3 regions of the Pseudonocardia sp. T1-2H genome follow, and region 3 is predicted to be linked to each of the others. Evidence: riboswitches for the same ligand, from Rfam matches in the RefSeq annotation. Region 3 holds a riboswitch; each other region holds the start of a gene.
The links. Region 3 has a riboswitch for S-adenosylmethionine ahead of WBK50_RS11905 (aminotransferase class V-fold PLP-dependent enzyme). Riboswitches for the same ligand answer to the same signal wherever they lie in the genome.

Region 1 (6,156 bases), 2.1 Mb from region 3:
TCGAGCGAGGCGAGCTGCGACGAGACGTGGAACGGCTCGGAGTACGTCGTGGACACGACGGGCGCGAGGCCGAGCACGCTGGTATGCACCGCCGCGAACGCGGCCCGCTCCACCGCGCCGATCCGCCCGACCGGCCCCACCCCGTCGGGCGGGAGCAGCGAGTCGTCGAAGGTCGCGAGGGTGGCGCCGGCGTTCTCGGCGACCTGGGCGAGCGCGCGGACGCGCTCGGGGGTGAGCAGCGCGGCGGGGGCGTGCGAGGCCCGCCGCCACGCGGCGGGATGGGCGCCCTCGCCGTCGAGCTCGACGGCGAGGTGCAGGGGGCGGCTCATGAGTGCTCCTCCGACGATCAGGACGCGGGCTTTCGCGGCAGGCCGGGCGGGTTGACGGCGGAGGTCTGCAGCGCTTCGTTCGTCAGGTTCCAGCGACCGAGGACCTCGGTGTACTTCCCGTTCGCGATCACCGAGTTCAGGGCCTCGTTCAGCGCCGTGACCAGCCCGTTGTCCTTCTTGGTCATCGCCGCGATGTCGGCCTGCACGCCGCCGCCGCCTCCGTTGACCGAGCCGACGATCTTCGTCTTGCCGCCGGTTGCGACGTGGTACGCCACGCCCGGGTTCGGCCCGAAGTAGGCGTCGAGACGGCCGGAGTCGAGGGCGAGGTAGTAGTCGCCGACGTTCTGGTAGTACTGGATCGTCGCCGGCGCGAGCCCCGCCTTCTCGTTCTGCGCATTCCAGTCGACCAGGATCTGCTCCTGGTTCGTGCCCGAGCCCACGCCGATGGTGAGCCCGGAGATGTCGGCCGGCTTCTCGATCCGCTGCACCTTCCCGGCGTTCGTCGCCTCGAAGGACACGGTGTCCACCCGGTAGGTGGCGAAGTCGTACTTGTCCTTGCGCTCCTCGGTCACCGTGATGTTCGAGAAGCCGGCGTCGTACTGCCCGGACTCCACGGCCAGGAAGAGGTTCTCCCAGGAGGTCGGCTGCAGGTCGAGCTTCAGCCCGAGGGTGTCGGCGACGAGCTGGGCCAGGTCGGGCTCGACCCCGATGACGGTGCGGTCGTCGTCCGCCCGGAAGGAGAGCGGCGGGTTCCCGCTGCCGGTGGTGCCCACCACGAGGGTGCCGCGGTCACGGATCGCCTGCGGCACCTTCGCGGCGATGGCGTCGACCTTCTCGGCCCGCACCTGGTTCTGTTCCGGGCTGGTGTTGACGGCGGCGCCGGCGGCCGACGGCGGGGCCGCGGCCCGGTCGGGGTCCGGCCCGGAGCAGGCCACGGCCGCCAGTACCGGGACGAGGAGGGCGACGGCGGCGAGCCGCAGGTGGCGCAGCGGCCGGGGGATGCGGGACATGGGTTTCCTTCGGTCGGTGGGAGCGCCGGGTCAGCGCAGGACGGCGCCGAGGAAGGCGCGGGTGCGGGGTTCGCGGGGGTCGTCGAGGACCTGGGTGGGCGGCCCCTGCTCGACGACGCGGCCCTCGTCGAGGAACACCACGGTGTCGGCCGCCTCGCGGGCGAAGCCGATCTCGTGGGTGACCACGACCATGGTGGTGCCGCTGCGGGCGAGGTCGCGCATGACGTCGAGAACCTCCCCGACCAGCTCGGGATCCAACGCCGAGGTGGGCTCGTCGAACAGCAGGAGCTTGGGTCGCAGGGCAAGCGCGCGGGCGATCGCGACCCGCTGCTGCTGACCGCCGGAGAGCCGGCGCGGGTACGCGTCCACCTTGTCGACGAGCCCGACGCGGTCCAGCAGCTCGCGGGCCTCGCCGAGCACGGTCGCCCGGTCCCGGCCCTGCGCGGAGAGCGGCGCCTCGGCGACGTTGTCGAGCACGGTGAGGTGCGGGAACAGGTTGAAGTTCTGGAACACGAAGCCGATGCGGCTGCGCTGGCGCAGGACCTGCCGCTCCGGCAGCTCGTGCAGCTTCCGCCCGGAGCGCCGGTAGCCGATCAGCTCGCCGTCGACCCGGACGAACCCGCGGTCGACCTTCTCCAGATGGTTGATGGTGCGCAGCAGCGTGGACTTGCCGGAGCCCGACGGCCCGAGCACCACCGTCACCTCGCCGGGCCGGACCGTGAGGTCGACGCCGCGCAGCACCTCGATCCCGCCGAAGCTCTTGTGCACGCCGCGCAGGTCGACCATCGGTGCGGGGCTCACGCCGCCACCTCCCGCCGGAACCTGGCGAACGTGGCCCGTAGCCGTTGCAGGGGCGTGGGCGGCAGGACGCGCAGCGCCCCCTTGGCGTAGTGCCGCTCCACGTAGAACTGCCCGATGGACAGCACGGTGGTCAGCACCAGGTACCAGACCGCCGCGACCAGCAGCATCGGGATCACCCGGCCGGTCCGGGTGTAGATCACCTGCACCTGGTAGAAGAGCTCGGACAGCGCCATGATGTAGACCACCGACGTGCCCTTGACCAGGCCGATCAGCTCGTTCGCCGCCGTCGGGACGATCGTGCGCATGGCCTGCGGGAGCTGGATGCGCCGGAAGCGGCGCCAGCGCGGGATGCCCAGCGCGGCGGCGGCCTCGAGCTGGCCCTGGTCGATGCCGAGGAAGCCGGAGCGCACGACCTCCGCGGCATAGGCGGCCTGGTGCAGCGCGAGACCCAGCACCGCGGCGGTCACCGGCCCGACCAGGTCCATCGCGCCGATCTCGAACAACGCCGGCCCGAAGGGGACGCCGAACGAGATCGAGTCGTAGAGCAGCGCGAGGTTGTACCAGAACAGCAGCTGCAGGATCAGCGGGACGGACCGGAAGATCCAGATGTAGGTCCAGCTGACCGAGCGCAGCAACGGGTTCGGCGAGAGCCGCATGACCGCGAGGACCGTCCCGAGCACGAACCCGACGACGATCCCCAGCACGGTGAGCTGCAGGGTCAGGAGCACCGCGCGGATGATCGACGGCGCGAAGAGGTACTGCCCGACGGTCGCCCAGTCCCACGCCGCGTTGGTCACCAGGGCGTGCAGCGCCATCGCGACCAGCACCACGACGACCGCAGTCGCCACCCACCGCCACGGGTGGCGGGCCTGGACGATCGTCAAATCGGCGTCGTCCGGGCCCTCCTCGCGGGCGGGCGGGGCGTGCGCGGTGGCGAGCTCACTCATCACGGTCTCCGGTCAGGTGCTTCTCGAACGGGTGGGGACCGATCTCCTCGGGATCGAGGGAGCGGTCGTAGAGCGGGGTGTAGCCGGTAGCCAGGTACAGCTGCTGTGCCTCGGGCTGGCGCGGCCCGGTGGTCAGGTAGATCCGGCGGTAGCCGCGCGCCGAGATCTCGGCCTCGAGCTCGGCCAGCACGCGTCGGGCGAGGCCGCGGCGGCGGTGGGCCGAGTCCGTCCAGATCCGCTTGAGCTCGGCGGTGTCGGCGCCCCACCGGCGGAAGGCACCACCCGCGACCGGGACGCCCTCGGCGAGCAGCAGGATCAGCCCGCCGTCCGGCGGCGCGAACCGGGCGCGCTCGCGGCGTATCTCCTCGGCGAGGTCACCGAGGGTGTGCCGATAGCGCGTCCAGTACTCGTGGTCGAGCTCGACGAGCATCGGCAGGACGAGCGGATCGGTGTAGTCGACCCGTCGGGTCTCGAGCGGAACCGTCACCGCACCCCTCCGGCGTGGGCGTGGTGGTGCGGACAGATGGACATGAGGGACCCCCGAAGCGGTGCGCACGAGGGCACACCGGAGCACTGTGGACGGACGGTCCGCGTTCGCGCGGCCGTGACGAAGGGCTGGTCGGTGAGGGGTAGGAGCAGCGCCGATCAGCGCAGCGCCGATCAGCGACAGCGCCGATCAGAAGCAGGGGCGGTCAGCGACAGAGCGCGGTGTGCGTCCGGCAGAGGTCGACGTGTCGCCGGCGCGTCCACCAACAGCGCAGCTGCCGGCGCGCGGGCACCCGCAGCACTCGGCTCGACATACCGCTCCCATCGGTCCCGGCGGTAGCACCCTGCGCCGTGGGCGCGGGTTGCTGCGGCGTCGTCGAGCCGGGTCTCTCGGCCGCTCTGGATGGACTTCTCGCACTCAACCCGTCACCCGATCCGGTTGTCAAGAGCATGAACATGCAAGTGTCATCGGCGCCACACCCGTCCTGAGCTGCGGAAAGGTCCGGACATTCGCGGGGCGGCGACCGGTGTGCCGGGCTCAGGAGGCGAGGCGGGTCCGGGCCCGCGCCGCCCACTCCTGCGCCAGCAGCGCCTGGGAGGCGACCCGGTCGTCGTGCCGGTGCGTGATCGTGGTGACCAGCAGCTCGTCGGCACCCGTGACCCGCTGCAAGGCCTCGAGGCGCTCGGCGACGGTGGTCGGCGAGCCGACGAACTGGGTCGCCACCCGGTCCGCCACCAGCGCCCGGTCCTCGTCGGACCACGGGTGCGCGGTCGCCGTGGCCGGGTCGGGGAACGGGATGGCGCCGGCGCCGGCGCGGATGCTGTGCACCCACGGTCCGTAGCCCGCGGCCAGCTCGCCGGCGGTCGCGTCGTTCTTCGCGACGACCACATCGGCCGACACCATCACGTACGGCGCAGCCAGGCGCTCCGACGGCCGGAACGCCTTGCGGTAGGCGTCCACCGCCTCGAGCACGGTCCCGGGGCTGACGTGGTAGTTCGCCGCGAACGCCAGACCGCGCTCCCCCGCGACGACCGCGCTGTCGCCGCCGCTGCGCAGGCCGCTCCAGGACACCCAAAGGTGATCATCCCGAGGTACGATCTCCCCAGGTAGGAAGGGGTGGGCCCCGTGAGGATCGAACTCACAACCCGCGGATTAAAAGAGGATGGTTACTCACATCACAGCGCATCTGCCAGCGACAACAATAACGCGACCGGTGCCTCGGCCCACCGTGACAACACCTGTCGACGCGGTTTCGTGTCACGACTCGTGTCACGTCGGCATCGTCAACCACTCCCCATCACGACGGGGTCGCCGAGCACGCGGGCCGGTATGAGGACTGGCTCGATCTCGAACGCTCGGCCGCCGTGCCGACTACTTCGAAGAGCGGGATCGCGGCCAGATGCGGGTCGACGGTGTGGGTAGAGCACGATCACCAAGGCCACAAAGCTGGCCGGACCTCGTGCCATCTCATGGTCTTGCGCAGGGATGGCAGGGCCCGCGGCGTGGGCTGGGAGATGTAGGCGACGACTCCGGGGACGCCGAAGATGAGGTCGCTGACCGACGCCTACTGGACGACCTCTGATCAGCCTGGTCGTGAGTTCGAGCTTCTCTACTAAACCAGCGCCCGGCAGGCCGTTTGACACCGGCGGCGGCGCCTTCGTGGCACTGGCTGCGGCGGACGCGCAACACATACTGGATCTCCAGTCGCACGAGCCGACCGAGCCGGTACAACCGGACGGTCTCCTCCTTGATGGTCGCAATTCGAAGGCCGACCGCCCCGGCGTTCGATCATGCTCACGCTTCGACGACAAGCCTGGAAGCTCCGGGCACGAGAGACGCAGGGAAGAATCAACTCGCCCGCGTCGCGCTCCTCCCGAGTGAGTACCGCGTCTCGATGATCAGCGACGCCCTCGACGAGGCCGAGCTCGCACGTACCACACGTCCCCTCCTTGCAATCGAAGTTGAGGTCGAGACCGGCTTCCAGCATGGCGTCGAGCATGGTCTGCCCGATCGCCACAGCCACGGTCACACCCGATTCCGCGCACTCCACCTCGAACGCCGTCTGGCTGTCCGCGTCGCCGACCAGGGCCGCCGTCGTGAACCGCTCCACGTGCAGTCGGCCTGTTGGCCAACCGGCACAGTGGCTCTCCACGGCCGCCAGTAGAGGTTCGGGCCCACAGCAATAGACGTGTCTCTGGCCAGGGACTTTCAGGAGCTCGGCCAGGTCGAGCAGCCCGTGTTCATCCTGGGGCACCACCTCGACCTTGTCACCGTAGGTGGCCACCTGCCCGAGGAAAGCCATCGAACCACGCGACCGCCCGCCGTAGACGAGACGCCAGGGACGCCCTTCGGCCTCGGCGCGCGCGATCATCGGCAACAGCGGAGTGATACCGATTCCGCCGGCGATGAACAGGTATTCGGCTGCCTCACCGAGGCGGAAGTGGTTGCGCGGTGGGCGGACTGTCACTGAATGTCCGGGGCCCAAGATGTCGTGCACGAAGCGTGATCCTCCGCGACTCCTGGGCTCCAACAGCACCCCGAGCCGGTAGTGGTGTCGATCCGCCGGGTCCCCGCACAGCGAG
Region 2 (6,156 bases), 2.5 Mb from region 3:
AGGGGCTGCGCACCGTGCCGTCGGCGTCGAACATCTCGTCGTACGCGTCCGGATGGGGCCGATCGGGCTCCAGGTAGCCGTCGAAGAGCGCAGACTCCGCCAGATCCGTGGTCCTGGTGCGGGCGACGCCGTTGCGGCGGGCGGGGGCGCCCCGGGAGGGTCTCGGTCTGCGATCCACTGCTCGGCTCACGAGGGTCATCTTGACCGTTCAGCGCAAGGTGGGCCATACGGACGCGTGCTACGAGCGAGTTACGGTCGGATCATCGGCCGATGCCCCCGTGACCTCCCGTCCCACATCTGGGCAGGGTGTTGCCGGCAGCGGGTCCGGGACGCCGACGGCCGTGTGTCAGGATGGGGTCGCCCCCGGCACCGCGGGAGTACCTGCACGCGGGAACGGGGCGGTGTGACCGTGCGTCTGGTGCGCTGTTAGCATGGTTGACCGAGTGCTCGGCGTGCTCGACCGGATTCCTATCACGTTCGGTGTCGCCTGGGCCCCCCGAACTGCAGGCATCTTCGACGACTCGAGGCAAAACGCGTGGCGAACATCAAGTCCCAGATCAAGCGGGTCAAGACCAACGAGAAGGCGCGTCAGCGCAACAAGGCGGTCAAGTCCTCCGTGAAGACGGCCGTCCGCCGCTTCCGTGAGGCCCTCGACGCCGGCGACGGCGAGAAGGCCCTAGAGCTGCAGAAGGCCGCGGCGAAGGCACTGGACAAGGCGGCCTCGAAGGGCGTCATCCACAAGAACCAGGCCGCGAACCGCAAGTCGGCGCTGGCCAAGCGCGCGAAGGCCGTCAGCGCCTGACGCACGCACTGCATCCGCCGAAGGCGCCATCCCCACCGGGATGGCGCCTTCGGTGCGTTCGGGGCCGCCGCCTCCCGCCACTTGAGTGGCTCGAGCGTCAGCCTGCGCTGCTCGAGCCACTCGAGCGGCGTGGTACCCGAGCAGGCCCGACGGTCGAACGGCAGGGGGTCAGTGGGGGTGGCGGGCCTCGACGATCGCCAGGACCGCACGCTCCAGGGCGTAGCCCGTGTCCGCGGCCGCGCCCTTCACGTCCGCGTTGACCTGCGCCGTCGCCGCGATCGCCACCGCGAGGCCCTCCGGCCGCCACGCTCGGACCTGTCCCTGGGCCTTGCGGACCTTCCAGGGCGGCATCCCGAGCGCACCGGCGAGCCGGTTGGGGTCCCCGCGCCCCGCGGCCCCGACCTTCGCCAGCGTGCGGACCGCGTCCGCCAGGGCGTCCGCCACCAGGACCGGGGCGACACCGAGCACGAGCGCCCAGCGCAGCGCCTCCAGCGCCCCCGTCCGGTCCCCGGCCACCGCCTTGTCCGCCACCGCGAAGCCGGAGGACTCGGCGCGGCCGCGGTGGTAGCGCCGGACGGCGTGCACGTCGATCGAACCACCGGTGTCCGCGACGAGCTGGCCGGTAGCCGCGGCGAGTTCCCGCAGGTCCGAGCCGACCGCCTCCAGCAGGGCCGCGACCGCGTCCCCGCTGATCGACCCGCCCGCGCGCCGGACCTCGGACCGGACGAAGTCCGCGCGGGCCTCGGCGCGGGTGATCCGGTCGCAGGTGGTGACGTTCGCGCCGCGTTTGCGCAGCTCGTCCGCCAAGGCCTTGCCCCGGGCCCCGCCGGCGTGCAGCGCGACCAGCACGATGCCGTCGGCCGGTTCGGCCGCATAGGAGGTGATCGCGGCGGCCATCTCCTTGTTCGCCTCCTGCGCGGCCTGGACGACGACCACGCGTCCCTCGGCGAACAGCGACGGGCTGAGGTATCCCGCGAGCTTCCCCGGAGTGATCTCGGAGGCGCGAAACCGGCGGATCTCCGCTTCGGGGTCCACGGCCCGGGCGGCGCGGAGCACGTCGATCACCGCGCGCTCGACCAGCAGTTCCTCCTCGCCCACGATCAGCTGCACGGGGGCGGGCGGCCGGGTGCGCGGAGAGGCTGCGGAGCTCACCCCTCCATCGTGGCCCACCGGGCCGGTGGATCGTGACCCGCCTCCCACATGCGGGACTCCGGCTTTCGCAGACCGAAACCCGTGCCGTAACGTCTCGGTCATCCACGTGGCGAGGTTCGCCTTGCCCGGTGGCACAACTGCATATGGCTCATCCAGAGGGGTAGAGGGAACGGCCCGTTGAAGCCCCGGCAACCGGCGTCGAGCGACGATCCGCGCGAACACATCCGTGTCCGCTCGTCGACGAACCAGGTGCCAATTCCGGCCCGCGAACCACGCGGGACAGATGAGGAGATCTCGTGACTCTCACTGCTGACATCCCTGCCGGCACGTCGTACGACCTCGGCCCCGCCCGCGCGCTCTCGTGTCGCGAGTGCGGCCACCAGATCCCGCTGGCCGCGGAGTTCGCGTGCCCCCGGTGTTTCGGCCCGCTCGAGGTGGCCTACGACTTCCCGGCCATCACCCGCGAGGCCATCGAGGCCGGCCCGAAGTCGATCTGGCGCTACAAGGACCTGCTCCCGGTCCCGACGAACGTGCAGACGTTCCCGAATACCGAGCCCGGCCTGACCCGGCTGATCCAGGCGGACCGGCTCGCCGCCGAGCTCGGCGTCCGCAAGCTGTGGGTGAAGGACGACACCGGCAACCCGACGCACTCGTTCAAGGACCGCGTCGTCGCCGTCGCCCTCGCCGCCGCCCGCGAGCTCGGCTTCAAGGTCCTGTGCTGCCCCTCCACCGGCAACCTGGCCAACGCCGTCGCCGCGGCCGCCGCCCGCGCCGGCTGGGACTCGGTCGTGCTGATCCCCTCCTCGCTGGAGCAGGCGAAGATCACCACCACCGCGGTCTACGGCGGCACGCTGCTCGCCGTCGACGGCAACTACGACGACGTGAACCGCCTCGCCACGGAGCTGGCCGCGGAGCACGAGGAGTGGGCGTTCGTGAACGTGAACGTCCGCCCGTACTACGCCGAGGGCTCGAAGACCCTGGGCTACGAGGTCGCCGAGCAGCTCGGCTGGCGGCTGCCCCGGCAGATCGTCGTGCCGGTCGCTTCCGGCTCGCAGCTCACCAAGGTGGACAAGGGCTTCGCCGAGTTCGTGAAGCTCGGCCTGGTCGAGGACACCCCCTACACGATCTTCGGCGCGCAGGCGACGGGCTGCTCGCCCGTCGCCGCGGCTTTCGAGAACGGGCACGACGTGGTCCAGCCGGTCAAGCCGGACACCATCGCCCGCTCGCTCGCCATCGGCAACCCGGCCGACGGCCCCTACGTGCTGGACTCGGTGCGGCGCACCGGCGGCGCCGTCGGGCACGTGACCGACGAGGAGGTCGTCGAGGGCATCCGGCTGCTCGCCCGCACCGAGGGCGTCTTCGCCGAGACCGCCGGTGGCGTCACCGTGGCGACGGCGAAGAAGCTCATCGAGGCCGGGCTCATCGACCCGGACGCCGAGACCGTCCTGCTGATCACCGGCGACGGCCTCAAGACCCTCGACGCGGTCTCCGGCCAGGTCGGCCCGACCGCGACCGTCCCGTCCACCAGCAAAGCCGTGCGCGAGGCTCTTTCCTTCCTCGACGACTGAACCCGCCCGGACCTTGTGCCCGCCCGGACCCGGAGCCCGCTCCGAGCCCGGGGCGGGCCGCATCCGCGGGGGCGGGCAGCGGGCTGCCCCGCGTCGAGCTCCGGTCCCGCCACCGTGCGATCTCAGCCTCTCAGCCGGCGTTCGCGTCAGGCGGGTCGGCTCCGTCCGGGATGCGACCCCAGAAGCACCGTCGCATCTCGGCGTACGGGCCCCGAACCGTCGGCCGATAGGGGGATCGAACCCTCGACGGTGGTACCGGCTCCCGGCCTGGAACGGATCTCCAGCCGACCACCGACCGCGCCCATCCGGGCCAGCACGTTGCGCAGCCCGCGGCCCGGCGACCCCGGCTCTGCCCCGAGGTCGTATCCCGGCCCGTCGTCGCGCACGGTGAAGCACAGCCACTCGGCGGCCTCCGCCAGGCGCACCGCCACGGCCGCGCCAGGCGCATGCTTGTGAGCATTGCTGACCGACTCCAGGCAGCAGAAGTACACGGCGGCCTCGACGTCGGCCGGGAATCGGCGGTCGGCGACGAGGCCGCCGAAGTCCAGGGTGACCGGCGGGTGCCCACCCGACAGCTCCAGCTCCAGCGCCGCTGCCAGACCCCGTTCGGACAGCAGCAGGGTCGACACCCCGGTCACGGTGTCGGCGAGCACCGCCTCCACCGTCTCGATCTGCCCGGGCATGTCGTCGAGCTGGTTCCGGGCCTGGTCGAACTGCGCAGTGGCGACCTGGTGCTGGACCAGGCCGAGGGCGAGACGCAGGGACACCAGACGGTGCTGGGCGCCGTCGTGCAGGTCACGCTCGATCCGCCGTCGTTCACTGTCCATCTCCGCAACCGCCCGGCGCCGCGACACCGCGATGTCCTCGGCGTGCGCCACCGCGGTCCGGAGCTGGCGCTCCAGCTCGAATCCGGCCCGGCTCGCCTGTACCACCACACCCAGGCTGTCAGCCATGTTCATCATCAGGCGACGTCGTTCCGCGTACATGCCGACGACTGCCCCGCGGTCCACGGCGATCGACCCGATGCGCTCCTCGCCGTGACACACGGGCACCTCGACCAGATCCTCGGTGCCCGGGTCGGTGCCGTCCTCGGTCCATGAGTAGCTGCGGTCGGGCAGTCCGGGCCGGACGACGCTCAGTCTGCAGCTGGCTGCCCCCAGGCTTCGTGCGATGGCCTCGGCGACTCGTGCCAGATCCGGAGCATCCCTCGGGGTGAGGCGCGACAGTGCCGCGAGGCCGGCGAGCACGCTGTAGGGCGTCGGCCGGGTCCCGTAGAGCAGCCGGTCGACCAGCCGCTCGGCGCGCATGTGTACGGGTAGGAACGACAGCGCTTCCAGCGCCGTGGCGAGCACCGTGACCAGAACGAAACCGCCCAGGACACCGGAGACGATCGAGGCGACGAGTATCCCCTCGACGACCACGAAGCCGCCGCCGACCAGCGCCACCACCAGCGTCGTGGTCAGCGCCAGGCTCAGCACCTGCTCGGTGTTCCACAACCCCGTCCGCCGCGTCGCGACCAGCACGGCTGCGGCGATCGCCGCCGATGCGAAGCGGGCGAACCAGAACAGCAGCGCGGTCGGCTCCCCGCTCCCGCCGCTGCCACGTGGCGTCGGATCGACGATTGTCGCGGGGGGCCAATACACCCCGGGAAACGCAACGCCAGCAGCGTGACCAATCCCAGTGCGGCCGCGATGGCGAGCACGGCCGCCAGCACCGTGAACAGCATCCGGGCCTGGCTGCGCTGCTCCATGGTCGTGCCGGGGCGGATCTGCCGCCGCGTCAGCGCGGCCAGCACGACCACCGGGACGAGAAACCCGAAGAACAGCACGGTGCCGATGCTCTCCGGGATGAGCCCGGCCCCCTCGCCGACCAGCATCAGAGCACTGACTCCCACGGCGATCAGGATCTTGCGCAATTCAGAACCCGGGCGCAGGAGCCGACCCCAGGGGAAGAGCAGCAGCCCCAGGAGATAGCTCGCGTAGGCCACGCCGCTCAGCAGAACCTGGGGCAGATTCCCTACGGGCAGGGCTCCCGCAGCCTGCACCGCGACCGCCCCGGCGTTCGCCTGCAGGTTGAACGCGCCCGCCGAGGCGACCATCGCGATCGTCAGCAGCCGGATGGGCCATTCCTGTGCGCGCGAGGCCAGCAGCATCGCGGCGATGGTCAAGTTGAGCGCACTGAACGCGTAGTCCAGCGCGGCTTGGGAGAGCGACTCGCAGCTCCGCTCCGCCTCGAGCAGCCCGCGCGCCCAGAAGTGGCCCTGCGCCCCAACTTCCAGTGCCGCTTTGATACCCGGTGCGGTATCCGCGGCCACCACCACCGCACCCAGAACGAGCGAGCCGACCGAGAGGACACCGGAGATCCCCAACAGCACGGCGAAGCCCACAGTGGCCGGCCGGGACCAGCTACGCCCCCTCATCGCACCTCCGCCACGACGGTGCTCGACTCGACGAGCGGGGGCTCGAGCCGGTCGGGCAGCCAGGCCCGCACGATGACCATCCGGCCCGGTGCTGCCCCACGGGGGGTCGCGACGTCGGAGCCCGGTTCGCATGCTGCCCCCTCGGCCTCGACTGCCGGCTCGTCGGTCAGGTCGAGGTCTCCACCCAGGGCCTCGAGCCGCTCCGTGTCGCCGGC
Region 3 (6,156 bases):
CGGGTCGCAGGGGGACCGGCCGCTCGCCCGGGGCCGGCATCGGCTCCGGGGAGGCGTCCGGCGGCGTCGGCCTGCACAGCACCTGCTCCCGCCGCCGCCACACCTCCCGCCGGGCGTACATCTCCACCGCTCGCTGCACGGCCGCCGCGGCGTTGAGCGCGGGAATCGTCGGACTCTGCGTCAGCGCGTGCAGCAGCGCGCTCATCCCGGTGAACACGAGGTCCGTGCCGATCGGCCCGATCCGGTCGGTCAGCCCCCGCTTGACCCACTGCTGCGAGTCGAGCAGCGCGAGCACGAGCGTGGCGTGCCGGGTCAGGGCCGGCACCGCCAGCGCCTTCCCGGCGTAGGCCATCCCGATGGCCGCGGTGTCGACGGCTGCCGTCACGATCGCGGCCAGCAGCGGTTCCAGGTCGGCGGGGTGCTCGTCGTGGTGCGGGAAGACCTGGCGCCCGCCGCGTGCCCGCTCGATCGCAGACACCACGCCGACCAGGTCCTCGACGGTGATCCGCTTGTCGTCGAAGGCCACGAGGACACGCCCGACGACGTCGTTGACCGCCGCCCACTCGACGCCCTCGAGCCGCTCGAGGTGCCGCCGCAGGGCCCGCTCGACCTCCGGGCCGCCCTCCAGCGTCGGGGCGGCGAGCTCGACGTGCGTCCGGCCGGGGGCGGCCCACACGCGGCGGCTGTGCCGCGCCTGCGGGGGCTCGAACATTCCGCGGGCGACGTCGGCGAGCCGCCTCCCGCTGCGGTCGGTGACCCGGTCCGATCCCGTGACCACGGTCCCGGCGATCCGGACGCTCCCGAGGCCGACGTCCTTGGCGAGCTCCGCGGACTTCGCGGCCGCCGCGACCGTGGTGCCGGCGGCGGCACGCGCCGCGCGGGCGCCCACCCGCGTCGACTCCGCCACGAGCCCGGCCGTGAACACCGCCGATCCCGCGGCGAGCCCGACACCGGCCGCGGCGACGTGGATCGCGCCGTCCGCTGCTCGGCGGACCAGCGCGGACGGATGGAGCAGCGCCATCGACGGCCCCTCGAACAGCATCTTCGGCCTGGTGCCCCGCGGGTACCCGGTCCGCCGGGATCGGAACACCTCTCACGGCCGCCCCCGGCCTCGGGTCGGGCGTCCGCGCATCCATGCCCGCGCGACCGGTGATCCGGGGTGGATGCGCCGCAGGACGGCAGCTCCCGTCCCCGGGGCGACGCCGGCCCGGGGAACGGGATCAGTTCCTCACCTCTGGTGCCGCCACGGGCCGGTGACGGCGAACATGTAGCCGGGCTCCTGGATGTTGGCGAAGAGCACCTTCCGGTCCGGCGAGTAGACCGGCCCGGTGAACTCGACGTTCTTGGTGTCGTCGGTGAAGTCGTTGCGGGCCACCGGGAAGGTCACGCCGCTCTCCGTCGCGCCGACCAGGTGCTGCACGCCCTCGCCGTCCTCGGCCAGGATGACCCCGCCGTAGGGCGAGATGCTGACGTTGTCCGGGCCGTCGAACGCACCGTCGACGTCCGGGCTCGCGTTGCGGCCGAACAGCAGCCGCAGGGTCAGCGTGGCGCACTCCGGGTCGTAGAACCAGACCTGGCCGTCGTGCTGAACCGGGCTCTCCTCGCGGGCGAAGCTCGAGACGATCCAGGCGCCGTCCGCGTCCCACCAGGCGCCCTCCAGCTTCCGGGCGCGGGTGATGTCGCCGTCACCGAACTGCTTGCGGGTGGCGGTGCCGCGGCCGTCGCGGTCCGGGACCGGCACCCACTCGATCGCGTAGGTCGTGCCGACCTTCGTCGCGAGCGACAGGTCCGGGACATGCTTACCGGCCCCGTCGACCGCCTTCATCGCGCCGAGCACGCCGTCCGTCGGGCCGAGGCCGCGCAGCGCGCCGTGCCGGCCGCGGTAGCCGCGCGGCGGGGCCCACCGGTAGAGCAGGCCGTTCGGCTTGGCGGCGTCCTCGGTGAGGTAGATGTCCCCGCGGCGGGGGTCGAGGGCGGCGGCCTCGTGCTCGAACCGGCCGAGCGCCTTGATCGGCTGCGGGTCCCGGTTGGCCCCGCGGTCGTACGGGTCCACCTCGAAGACGTAGCCGTGGTCCTTCTGGAAGCCGCCCGTCCCGGCGAGCGCGTCGATCTCCTCGCAGGTCAGCCACGTGTCCCACGGGGTCTGCCCGCCGGCGCAGTTGGTGGCGGTGCCGGCGATGCCGACGTACTCGGTCCGGCGGGTGCCGTCCGGGTTCGTCTCGACGACGGTGCAGCCGCCGGCCGCGCCCGGGTCGTAGGTCAGGCCGTCGAGGTGCGGGACGGGAAGGTGGGTGCCGAACGGGTCCCGGATCTCGTGGTTGTTCACCAGCACCGTGCCGCCGCCGCGACGGCGGAAGGCGCCCGTGCCGTCGTGGTTGCGCGGCGTCGGCTCGCCGGACTCCAGCCTGGTGACACCCGCATGGGTGACGATCGAGTAGGCGAAGCCCGCGGGGAGCGCGAGGCGCCCGGCGGGGTCCGCGACGAGCGGTCCGTAGCCGGGCTCGCGCGGCGCGGCCGACGCGGACGGCGCCGTCATCAGCATCTCGGTCCCGCCGATCAGCATCACGCCGGCCCCTGCGACAGCGGTGCGCTGCAGGAATCCCCGGCGCGACAGTTCCTGGGTCATCTCGTGTGTCTCCGTTCCGTGCACGTCCCGGGCGGGCGCATCACCCGACCGGGGGGTGGCCGGCCGCCACAGTGACGGACGGAGGAGGCACGAGGGTGAACGGCGGCGGAACGGAACGGATCAAGCGCGCGAGCCCTCCGTCAGCGGATCGACACGAGGCAGAACGGGTGGCCCACCGGGTCCAGGAACACCTGGAACGTCTCCCCGGGCTGCACCTCGGCCTTGCGCGCGCCGATTGTGAGCACCTGCTTCTCCCCCGGTCCAGGTCCGGCACCTCGAAGTCCAGGTGCGCCTGCTGCGGATGCTCGGATCCGGGCCACACGGGCGGCCGATAGTCCGTGACCTGCTGGAACGCGATGGTCACCGCGCCGTCGCCGGCATCGAGCTCGACCCAGGCGTCGTCGGCGGCGGTGTCCTCCGAAGCGACCGGCCAACCGGTGATCGCCGAGTAGAAGCGCGCGAGCGCCAGGGCGTCCGGACAGTCGAGCGCAGCCAGGGTGAACTTTCCGATCGCGGTCATGTGAGGACCGTAGGACCGGGCGCCGACAGTTTCGAGCGGGTCACATCGGACTTGACCGCCGCGCCGGGACCGCCCTACGGTCTGACACAGGTCACGAGTGCCAGCGTCAAGCCCCGGCTTGCTGGCCGGCAACCCTCCTCCGCGGTGGGGTGCTCCGGGTGACGACCAGGCCGGCGCGAACACCCGCGCCCGGCAAGCGCGGACCCGATCCCTCGCGATCCGGGTCCTGTGAAGGTCCCGGGAGGATCACCATGTCCGTCGTCACGCCCACCCGCCCCGTGCAGCCCGCCGCCGGCACCTGCGCGACGCTCCCGCCGGTCGTGGGGTGCGACCTGCGGGTCCCGCTCGTCGACGGGCGCAGCGTCGCCTACGCCAACCTCGACGTCGCCGCCAGCGCCCCCGCATTGGCGGCCGTCGCGGACCACGTCGCCGAGCTGCTCCCCTACTACGCCAGCGTGCACCGCGGTGCCGGGTACGCCTCGCAGGTCTGCACCGCGGTCCTGGAGCGGGCCCGCACCACGATCGGCGAGTTCGTCGGCGCCCGCGAGGACGACGTCGTCGTCTTCACCCGCAACACCACGGACGCGCTGAACCTGCTGGCCGGCGCCGTCCCCGGCCCCGTGCTCACCCTGGACGTCGAGCATCACGCGACCCTGCTGGCCTGGCGCGGCAGCGGCGGACACCGCGTGCTGACCGCCGGGCCGACCGTCGAGGCCACCCTCGAGGCGCTGCGCGAGGCGCTGGCCGCCCGGCCCACCGCCCTCCTCGCGATCACCGGCGCGTCCAACGTGACCGGGGAGATCCTGCCGGTCGAGCGCATCGTCGAGATCGCCCACTCCGGCGGCACCCGCGTGGTCCTGGACGCCGCGCAGCTCGCCCCGCACCGGCGTGTCGACATCGCCGCCACCGGCGTGGACTACCTGGTCCTGTCCGGGCACAAGCTCTACGCCCCCTACGGCGCCGGCGCGCTGGTCGGCCGCCGGGACTGGCTGGACGTCGCCGCCCCGTACCTCGCGGGCGGCGGCGCGGTCCGCGAGGTCACCGCCGGGGGCGACACGGCCGAGGTCGCCTGGTCCCCTGCCCCGCACCGGCACGAGGCGGGAACCCCGAACGTCCTGGGTGCTGCCGCGCTCGCCGCCGCCTGCCGCGCGCTCGACCCGATCCTGGACGACGCGGTCGCCCACGAGCGCGCGCTGCTCGCCACGCTGACCGACGGCCTCGCCGCGATCCCCGGCGTCACCCCGCTGACGATCTGGTCCGACGCCCCGGACCGGGTCGCGGTCGCGAGCTTCACCGTCGACGGCGTCCCGGCCGGCCTCGTCGCCGCGTACCTGTCCGCCGAGCACGGGATCGGGGTGCGCGACGGCAAGTTCTGCGCCCACCCGCTGCTCGCCCGGATCGCCGGCGGGAGCGACGCGGTGCGGGCCAGCCTCGGCCTCGGCACCACCGCCGAGCACGTCGAGCGCCTGCTCACGGCCCTGCGGGCGCTCGTCACGGACGGCCCCGGCGTCGGCTACTCGATCGTCGACGGCCGGTGGCAGCCCACGTCGGACCCGCGGGACCACGACCCGCTCGGCCTCGGCGACGGTCCCGTCGGGCGGGGCGCCGGGTGCGGCGAGTGAGTCAGAACAGCGACCGGGCGATCGGGACCCCCGGCCGGTAGGCCAGGTGCAGGTGCGTCGGCGCGTCGAGGACCGCGAGATCCGCGCGGTTCCCCGGCGCGACGACCCCGATGTCCGTGCGCCGCAGCGCCCGCGCCCCGCCCGCCGTCGCGGCCCACAGCGCCTCGGCGGGCGTCATGCCCATCTCCCGGACGGCGAGGGCGATCATGAACGGCATCGACGACGAGGAACACGTCCCGGGGTTGCAGTCCGTGGCGAGGACGACGGTGACGCCGGCGTCGAGCAGCCTGCGCGCGTCCGGGTAGGGCGACCGCGTGGAGAACTCGACGCCCGGCAGCAGCGTCGCGACGGTGTCGCCGCCGGCCAGCGCGTCGACGTCGTCGCCGGTCAGGTGGGTGCAGTGGTCGACGCTGGCCGCCCCCAGCTCGACCGCGAGCCGCACGCCGGGCCCGGGCCCGAGCTGGTTGCCGTGCACCCGCAGCCCGAGCCCGGCGGCCCGGCCGGCCTCCAGGACGGTCCGGGCCGCCTCACCGTCGAAGGCGTGCGGGCTGGCCGGTTCGCAGAACACGTCGATCCAGCGGGCGTGCGGGGCGCAGGCGTCGAGCATCTCGCCCGTCACCAGCGCGACGTAGGAGTCCACATCGGTCCCGGGCGGGACGACGTGGGCGCCGAGGAAGGTCGTCTCGGGGGTGACCTCGGCGGCGAGCCGGAGCGTGCGGAGCTCGTCGTCGACCGTCAGGCCGTAGCCGCTCTTGATCTCGACGGTGGTGGTGCCCTGCGCGCGCAGCTCCGCCATTCGGCGGGCGAGCAGGGCGCGCAGCGCGTCGTCGGAGGCGGCGCGGGTGGCGTCGACGGTCCGGGCGATCCCGCCGCCGTCGTAGCGCTCCCCCGCCATCCGGGCCGCGAACTCGTCCGCGCGGTCCCCGGCGAAGGCCAGGTGGGAGTGGGAGTCGACGAAGCCGGGCACGACCGCGCGCCCCTCGACGTCGATCCGCTCGTCGGCGGCCGGGGCGGAGGCGGCGGGGCCGACCCAGGCGATCAGGTCCCCGTCGACCACCAGGGCGGCGTCCTGCAGGGGCCCGCGCTCCGGGTCCTGCGTGGTGAGCTCGCCGATGCCGGTGACGAGGGTGGTCATTCGTCCCTCCACAGCGGCTCGATCGCGGTCCGGAGCAGCGCGGCGACGTCGCCGAGCCGGTGCCGGCCGCCCCGGACGACCAGGACCCCGCCCACGATCACGGTGTCGACGTCCGCGGCGGTGGCGGCGAGGACGATCTGGGCCGGGTCCGCGCCCGCCGTCCGGACCGTGTCCGTGCGGACGGCGACGAGATCGGCGGGCGCCCCCGCCTCGATCCGCGTGCTCCGCTCGCCGAGCACGTCGTGCCCGGTCA

Region 1: linked by a shared signal. The riboswitch ahead of WBK50_RS01270 (GNAT family N-acetyltransferase) and the one ahead of WBK50_RS11905 (aminotransferase class V-fold PLP-dependent enzyme) in region 3 are both predicted to bind S-adenosylmethionine.
Region 2: linked by a shared signal. The riboswitch ahead of thrC (threonine synthase) and the one ahead of WBK50_RS11905 (aminotransferase class V-fold PLP-dependent enzyme) in region 3 are both predicted to bind S-adenosylmethionine.

What each region holds. Positions count from the first base shown of each region.
Region 1 is NZ_JBBPCL010000001.1:239,933-246,088, reverse strand. Features, by position in the region: gene WBK50_RS01290 (LLM class flavin-dependent oxidoreductase) at 1-329, opposite strand, end outside; gene WBK50_RS01285 (ABC transporter substrate-binding protein) at 347-1,339, opposite strand; gene WBK50_RS01280 (amino acid ABC transporter ATP-binding protein) at 1,370-2,125, opposite strand; gene WBK50_RS01275 (amino acid ABC transporter permease) at 2,137-3,087, opposite strand; gene WBK50_RS01270 (GNAT family N-acetyltransferase) at 3,080-3,574, opposite strand; SAM riboswitch class I at 3,892-3,983, opposite strand; gene WBK50_RS01265 (LLM class flavin-dependent oxidoreductase) at 4,112-4,645, opposite strand; gene WBK50_RS01260 (PDR/VanB family oxidoreductase) at 5,187-6,156, opposite strand, start outside.
Region 2 is NZ_JBBPCL010000001.1:4,906,746-4,912,901, forward strand. Features, by position in the region: partial or broken gene WBK50_RS24225 (circularly permuted type 2 ATP-grasp protein) at 1-227, opposite strand, end outside; gene rpsT (30S ribosomal protein S20) at 536-802, shown strand; gene holA (DNA polymerase III subunit delta) at 971-1,954, opposite strand; SAM riboswitch class I at 2,100-2,244, shown strand; gene thrC (threonine synthase) at 2,251-3,522, shown strand; gene WBK50_RS24245 (sensor histidine kinase) at 3,669-5,045, opposite strand; gene WBK50_RS24250 (hypothetical protein) at 4,994-5,896, opposite strand; gene WBK50_RS24255 (hypothetical protein) at 5,938-6,156, opposite strand, start outside.
Region 3 is NZ_JBBPCL010000001.1:2,388,342-2,394,497, reverse strand. Features, by position in the region: gene WBK50_RS11925 (HAD-IC family P-type ATPase) at 1-1,042, opposite strand, end outside; gene WBK50_RS11920 (alkaline phosphatase PhoX) at 1,229-2,626, opposite strand; gene WBK50_RS11915 (VOC family protein) at 2,767-2,871, opposite strand; partial or broken gene WBK50_RS11910 (VOC family protein) at 2,928-3,146, opposite strand; SAM riboswitch class IV at 3,236-3,351, shown strand; gene WBK50_RS11905 (aminotransferase class V-fold PLP-dependent enzyme) at 3,398-4,768, shown strand; gene hutI (imidazolonepropionase) at 4,770-5,903, opposite strand; gene WBK50_RS11895 (formimidoylglutamate deiminase) at 5,900-6,156, opposite strand, start outside.